2 regions of the Clostridium kluyveri DSM 555 genome follow, and region 1 is predicted to be linked to the other one. Evidence: riboswitches for the same ligand, from Rfam matches in the RefSeq annotation. Region 1 holds a riboswitch; the other holds the start of a gene.
What was found. A riboswitch is a leader RNA that binds a small molecule or an ion and turns the genes downstream of it on or off. The one in region 1 is predicted to bind S-adenosylmethionine.

Region 1 (4,092 bases):
TAATAATTTCAAGTTCAGGTATGCTTACAGGGGGATATAGTCAGTATTATGCAGAAAAAATAGCTCCCATGGAAAATGGTTACATAGTTATGACAGGATACCAGGATGAAGAATCTCCAGGAAGAAAACTTCTGGAACTTCTAAAAGAAGAAAAAGATAAAAAATTATATATAAATGAAAAGGTTATCCCTGTAAATTGCAAAGTGAAAAATGTAGGACTCTCAGCTCACAGTGACAAAAGTGAGATAAAATCACTTATAAATTTTTTAAGTCCTAGGAATATATTTATAGTACATGGAAATGAGGACGTGATAGAAAATTTTTGTATGCAGCTTTCTTCAGAAGTAAAGGGAAAAGTGTATGCACCTAAATGCAGTGAAATCTATGATATTAATATAAACAAACCTCGAAAACAATGGAGAAAATCTTTAGATAAAGTTATGAACTGTAATGAAGAACTAGATGAAAATAATTTAAAAAAGTTTTGGGAGTTTGTATCACTTAATTATGGAGAAAGATTGTTTACTCTGGAAGAGATGATTTATATATGGAGCGGAAATAATAAAGAAAGAAGTGCAGCGGAAAATTTTCAAGGAATTATAGTAAATTCTCCTTATTTTGAAAGTGATAATAGAAGATTGTTTCTGTTTAAATGTAAAAGTGAGGAAAAGGTGAAGGAAAATTTAAAAACGAAAGAACTTAAGCCAAATGAACTAAAAGAATTTACTAACAGGTATTTTAAGCATTTTAATCCTAAAAAGTCAAGCTTTATGTATGATGAAAAAAAAGTGATTTTAAATTTTGACTTTCCCTCTACAGTGCATAAAAGTATAAATAATAAAATAGAACAATTTGAAAAAGAAGTGGGCTGGAAGGTGGAAATAAGTGATACTATAAATATAAATGCAGCCTCTGAAATTATAAATAACATTTTAAATGAGGTATCTATAAAAAAAATATCTTATAGGCTGGAGCAGAAACAAGCTATAGTTATGACAAATTCTAAATATATTATAGGAAAAGATAAGATTAAGGAATTCGAAAATACTACAGGGCTTTGTTTATTAGTACAATCTCCAGAGGATGTGGTAAAGGATAAACTGGAGCACATTTGCATAAGAGCTCTAGGTGAATTTGAAACCATGGAGCAAAATAAAGCTTTAAGTTTAATAGGGGAGTTCTTTGATAAAGAGGAGTTTAAGCCTTATAGAAAAAGTATAAAATCATGTAATGATGAAAAACATATAGAACTTTCCTTTATAAGTCCTGTAATTGGAGAAAAATACAAAATACATATTCAAGATTTAGCAAATTTAACAGGATGGAATATCAGTATATCCAGCAGTGCAAATCAAAATGAAATAATAAATATAGCCCTTGATATATGTAAAAGAAAAAATATAAAATTAAAGAAAAATCCTTCTTTTAATAATATAAATTTAAGTTTAGAGTTAAAATTGGAAGATGTGAATGTAGAAGATTTGGATTCTGTAAAATTAGAATTTGAACACAAAACAGGATGCACATTAAAGTGGTAATCCAGGGGAAAACACCATTGTATTCCCCTGATGAAAAAATTTTTTTACATAGAACATTGAATTATTTTATCTAATAGTTCTGTGAAGGATATATTTACCCCATTAGCGCTTTTTGGGAAAAGACTATTTTTTGTAAGTCCCGGCAGAGTATTAAGCTCAAGTACATAGGGAACTTTATCTTTTAATATCATGTCTACTCGGACATAGCCTTTGCATTTGAATAGTTCCCAGCACTTTAGGGATATTTCTTCAATCTTACTTTGAAGTGGTTTTTCAAATTCTACTACTATTTCTTCAGAACCGCCATCTGCATATTTTGAAGTGTAATCAAAGAAAGAACCCTTATTAGGTTTTATGGCAAGTATGGGTAGGGCAGTTCCGTCTAATATACAACAAGTTATTTCGTCTCCTTCTATATATTTTTCAATCATAACTTCCTCATCGTAATTAAAGGCAAGACGAGCAGCTTCTTCTATATCTTCACTCTTTTCTATTATAGTAGTTGCTACACTTGAACCACCGGAATTTGGTTTTACAACTACAGGATACCCCATCTTTTCTAAGTAGTCATAATCAATATTCTCTATGGATTTTATACATATCCATTCTGCTGTATTTATATTGGCAGAATATAGCAGTTTCTTACTTATGTCCTTATCCATACAGATGCCGCTGGTTAAGGGGCTGCAGCCTGAATAAGGTATATCCATGGTTTGGAAAACGGATTGTATTATACCATCCTCACCAAATTTGCCATGAAGAGCAATAAAGGCAAAATCTATATCTTTTACTTTTTCAAATACATCATTTTTCTTATCTATAACAATAGGTACTATTTCATATTTATTTTTATCCATATAGTTTATTATGGATTTTCCTGAATTTAGGGAAACTTCTCTTTCTGAAGATATCCCACCCATTATAATTCCTACTTTCATATCATAATTCCTCCAAAATGAACTTTATTTTCAGGCATTGGGCCTTTTAATATAATAATATACATTTTCATTTAAATGTTAAAGAGCCACAACAGTGGTATTTATATGGGATAGTGGTTTTAAAAAAATGGTATTGACATTATTTTATTGTGTGTTATAATTTATTCTGTAAGTTATGAATTTAATACAAGCTTTATCAAGAGCGGTGGAGGGACTGGCCCTATGAAGCCCAGCAACCAGTATTGTTTTTTAATACATTGGTGCTAATTCCTACAGCTTAAGCTGAAAGATAGGGGATAGTTTGAGGTTTTTAGCTCGAGGTTATCCTCGAGTTTTATTTGTTTTTAATTTAATATTATAAGGGGGAATAAGAATGAAAAGGGTACTAACAGTTATTTTATCATTAATATTTGTTCTTGCATTAGTTGGATGTGGAACACAGAAAAGTGAAGGAAGTACAAGTAAAAGTGAGGATAAAACTACTATAAAGATAGGGGCATCTCCACAACCTCACAAGGAAATACTTGAAAAAGTTAAGCCTATACTGAAAAAAGCAGGATATGATCTTGAAATAGTTGAGTTTACAGATTATGTAACTCCAAATAAGGCATTACAGTCAGGGGAAATAGATGCAAACTTCTTTCAGCACATACCATATTTAGAAGAGTTTAATAAAAAGAACAATACAGACTTAGTTTACGTTGCTAAAGTTCATATTGAACCAATGGGATTTTACTCAAGTAAAATTAAAAGTTTAAGTGAGTTGAAAGATGGAGCGCAAATTGCCATACCAAATGATGCTACAAATGGAGCTAGGGCTTTAAAATTATTGGCTAAAGAAGGACTTATAAAAGTAAAAGATGGGGATACAATATCAAAACTGGATATAACTGAAAATAAAAAGAATTTAAATATACAGGAGGTTGATGCACCACAGCTTCCAAGGATACTAGCAGATGTGGATGGGGCAGTTATAAATACAAATTATGCATTGGAGGCAAATTTAAATCCAACTAAAGATGCCATTGCCATAGAGTCAAAAGATTCACCTTATGCCAATATAATCGCAGTTAAGAAGGAAGATAAGGATAAACCTTATATAAAAGCATTAGCAAAAGCTGTAAATGATGAACAAATTAGAAAATTTATAAATGAAAATTACAAAGGGAGTATAGTTCCTGCATTTTAAGTGAATTTGATGCTGAAAACCCAAATAAATTTAGGGGAAAATAGATAATTTTAACTAAAACCACCTCATAGAATAGAGAATAATATCTTTTAAACATTTAAACAGGTATTATTCTTTATTTATTTATGTAATTGTGTAAAAATATATTTGAGGTGAAATTTATTATGTTCTCTAATATTAAAATAGATAAAGATAGGGTTGTATATATACAGTTAAAAGATTATATTAAAGATATGATACTAAAAGGACTTCTTAGAAGAGATGAAAAGCTCCCTTCTACCAGAGAAATGGCGTCCATGTTTAATGTAAGCAGAAATACCATAATGTGTGCCTACGAATTTTTACAGGATGAAGGCTTTGTATACATGAAAAAGGGCAGAGGAACTTTCGTCTCAAATGTGAAAGTGGATTTTCAAGAGAAATGGAA
Region 2 (4,092 bases), 1.8 Mb from region 1:
CTTATCTCCAGTTGAACCTTAGAAGAACTTATCCATGCGCATTAGACGTGCTTATCTCCAACCTTGAAGAGGATGGGAGTATTAGCTAATTCTAGCCCTCTGATAAATTGCATTGATACATAGAATATGAAAAAATATAGATTCTTTTCAAGCGGCATCTCCCTTTCTAATTATTTTAAAAAGCCGGCACTACTGCAACTCCATATTTGCTTTTTATGAAGTTTTTTACATCTTCTGAATTCAGCTTTGCCACTATGGCTTTAATTTCTTTTTTATTTTCATCACCCTTTCTTACAACAATTACATTTGCATAAGGTGAATTGCTGCCTTCTCTAAATAGTGCTTTATTTGGATCCATTTTAGCTTCTAATACAAGATTTGTATTTATTATGGAGCCATCTACATCCGGCAATACCCTTGGAAGCTGAGCTGCATCAACTTCTACAAATTCCAGATTTTTAGGATTATCTGCAATATCTGAAGGCGTAGCATTATAATTAGATATTCCGGATTTTAATTTAATAAGTTTTTCAGCTTCAAGAAGAGCCAAAGCTCTGTATTCATTTGAAGGATTATTAGGTATAGCAATCTTGGCGCCCTCTTTAAGTTCATCTTTAGATTTAATTTTATCAGAATAAAAACCTATGGGTTCCACATGAACTTTTCCAGCCACTGCAAAATTATATCCTTTTTCTTTAGCTACAGACTCTAAATAAGGTACATGTTGAAAATAATTCGCATCTATTTGTTTTTCCTGTAAAGCTGGATTTAACTCATCTTCGCTATCTAAAACAACAACTTGTAAATCTATCCCCTCTTTTGCCAGTGCAGGTTTTATATGATTCAATATTTCTGCATGGGGCACTGCCGCTGCTCCTATTTTAACTACAACCTTATCACTTTTACTGTCTGCACTTTTTGAGTCACTCCCATTGCTGCAGCCCGAAAATAATCCTACAGCCAACGCCAAAACTAAAAATATTATACTTTTTCTCTTCATATTGATTTATCCCCCTTAAAAATAATCAATCAAATTTATATCTCTTTTTATTTACATGTTTAGAAATACGATCTCCTGAAAACTGTATAAACTGTACTAAAAAAATTAATAATATTACTGTAACTATCATTATATCCTCACGAAATCTCTGATAACCAAAACGTATTGCCAGACTTCCTAATCCCCCTGCACCTATAACCCCAGCTATAGCAGTAAATTCAATAATAGATATAATTGAAATTGTAATTCCCTTTATAAGGGAAGGAAGTGCCTCCGGTATTAAAACCTTTGATATAATCTGAAATGGTTTTGCTCCCATAGATAATGCTGCTTCAATTTTTCCCCATTCTACTTGTTCTATAGATGTCTCAATAATTCTAGCCAAAAGAGGTGATATTCCTATGGATATAGGTACAATAGCCGCCTTCATACCAAGTGTAGTCCCTACAATTAACCTAGCTAAGGGCAGTAAAACTACAATTAATATTATAGACGGAAGAGATCTTATTGCATTTACTATAGTAGCTAATATCTTATTTAACCTTTCATTCTCCAAAATATGTCCTTTTCTAGTAACAACAAGAATAATTCCAAGTGGCATTCCTATAAGTAAAGCTATACTGCCAGCTATAATCACCATTTCTATAGTTTCCGATAATCCCTTTAGAACAAATATTTTAAAATCATCAATCATATTACCCCCCCTCCAGCGCATTCCGAATTCACACTGAGATTTGCCATTATTTTAACAAATTTTTTTGCAGTATTACTTTTAGGATTCAAAAATACTGAATTTGTGCTTCCTGTTTCTACGATACTGCCGTTTTCAATTACTGCCATATTATTGCATATATATTTAATAACATCTAATTCATGAGTTATAAGTAATATAGTTAAATTCAATTTTTTATTTATATCTCTTAAAAGTTCCAATATAGAATAGGTAGTTTGTGGATCTAAAGCAGAAGTAGCTTCATCACTTAATAAAACATCTGGTTCATTAGCTAGAGCCCTTGCTATACCTACTCTTTGCTTTTGACCTCCACTTAGTTGTGCAGGATAAAAGTCTACTTTATCACTTAGTTCCACTAAATTTAATATTTCATACACTCTATTTTTTATTTTTTCTTCAGAGTAACCAGCTATTTTTAAAGGGAACGCTACATTTTTATATACATTCATTGAATCAAATAAATTAAAATCTTGAAATATCATTCCAATTTTTTTTCTGGCTTCTCTAAGCTCAGCTTTATTCATAGCCACAATATCGTTATTTCCAATAAATATACTTCCAGAAGTAGGTTCTTCAAGTCTGTTCAAGCATCGTATCATAGTAGACTTTCCAGCCCCACTAAATCCTATAATGCCAAAAATATCTCCTTTTTCAACTTTAAGATTTATATCCTTTAAAACTTCAACTTTACCCTTAGATGTATTAAATGTTTTATTTAAATTTCTTATATCTATCATATAATCGGTCTTTACCCCCTTACACCCAGCATTCACCTATATACTTCTTATTTTAATTTAAATAAATATATCAAAACAAAAAAGACTAAATCTTATACTTTATAAAGTTAAGATTCAGTCTCCAGTTTTTCTGGTCAACTTTTAGATTGATTAAATTATAAAAACTCAGGGGGTAAATCCCTGAGTCTACATCCTCAATGATTACCTCATCTTTCAGCTACAATGCTGCAGGATTTAGCACCAATACATTACATAATGCTGGTTGCCGGACTTCATAGGGCCTTTCCCTCCGCCTCTCTTAATAAGTTATGATATTTAATATTGTAGTAATTAGTATATCAGTGCTTAGATATATTGTCAATATTTTTATAATATAAAATTTAACAACTTTTAATTTACTGAAAATAGAATAATTTTATTTATCTTTGGGCAAAAAAAATTAAATTCATAAAATTTCAAAATTTACTTTACAAATGCATTTTTTTTTGATAAATTATTTATGTGAAATAATTCACAAATATAACTTATAAGGGGGACTTATCATGAATTCAAATGAAATTCAACACATCAAAATCGCTAACTGTGATCCATCCGCATTGGGGCTATTTGGACTTGCTGTTGTAACTTTAGTAGCTTCCTCTCAGAAACTTGGCATCACTGAAGGCACTTCTTTTGTAATTCCCTGGGCAATATTTTTAGGTGGCTTTGCTCAATTATTTGCTTGTATTAATGATTCCAAAAGGCAAAATACTTTCGGCACAACAGCTTTTGGAGCTTTTGCACTATTCTGGTTTGCAGTAGGTATGTCATGGATGATTAACGCCGGTACATTTGGACAAGGTCTTGCAGAGGCAGTAGATCCAAAACAGCTAGGTTTTGCATTTATAGCATATTTAATATTCACCATATTTATGACCATAGGTGCAGCTGAGACTAACAAGGTATTATTTTCAGTTTTCTTTTTTATAATTTTCTTATTTATAGGACTGTCACTCAATTCTTTTGACATTTTGCCAGAGTTTTCCCATAAGCTGGCAGGAATTGCAGAATTATTGGCATCACTTACAGCTTTTTACGGTTCTGCTGCTGCTGTATTAAATCCTCACTTTGGAAGAGAATTCTTACCTATAGGAAAACCTTTTGGTATATTTAAAAAATAACATTATAATTAAGTTTACAAAAGGATGTATATTTAAAAATACATCCTTTTTAAATATATTCTTCTATTTTCTCTGTTTCCAGATTGAATCCATCTATAACCATATCCTCCTTAAGTTCTATTAGCAAACATTTCTTCCCAAATCTGTTCACTACCTGTTTTACAGCGCTTAAATCTCTTGGACTTATTGTTATATTAGTATTTTCATTTTCTATCTTTATAGATTTACTCTTAAAATCCGGTATTACATTTCTAACCTTAAATTCATAATCTCCGCCACACACTTCTTCAAAAGCGCTTTTAACTACTCCTGTATTTTCAACTCCACTTTCCTCTAACAATCTAGTTACTTCATTTATATCTAAAATAGGCTCTTCTTCCTCACCTTCAAATTTTTCATTTATCCTTTCGTATATATCCTGAACTATGTCGGGCTTTATTTTTCCTCCTAATGAAGTTCCTA

Region 2: it holds a riboswitch for S-adenosylmethionine, as region 1 does, so the genes downstream of both, CKL_RS04035 (methionine ABC transporter ATP-binding protein) here and CKL_RS14215 (MetQ/NlpA family ABC transporter substrate-binding protein) in region 1, are expected to answer to the same signal.

The regions. Positions count from the first base shown of each region.
Region 1 covers NC_009706.1:2,973,346-2,977,437, reverse strand. The annotation lists gene CKL_RS14225 (MBL fold metallo-hydrolase) at 1-1,538, shown strand, start outside; gene CKL_RS14220 (D-alanine--D-alanine ligase) at 1,583-2,476, opposite strand; SAM riboswitch class I at 2,667-2,772, shown strand; gene CKL_RS14215 (MetQ/NlpA family ABC transporter substrate-binding protein) at 2,850-3,665, shown strand; gene pdxR (MocR-like pyridoxine biosynthesis transcription factor PdxR) at 3,830-4,092, shown strand, end outside.
Region 2 covers NC_009706.1:817,553-821,644, reverse strand. The annotation lists gene CKL_RS04045 (MetQ/NlpA family ABC transporter substrate-binding protein) at 176-1,000, opposite strand; gene CKL_RS04040 (methionine ABC transporter permease) at 1,026-1,694, opposite strand; gene CKL_RS04035 (methionine ABC transporter ATP-binding protein) at 1,691-2,470, opposite strand; SAM riboswitch class I at 2,674-2,778, opposite strand; gene CKL_RS04030 (acetate uptake transporter) at 3,013-3,630, shown strand; gene CKL_RS04025 (DUF4317 domain-containing protein) at 3,680-4,092, opposite strand, start outside.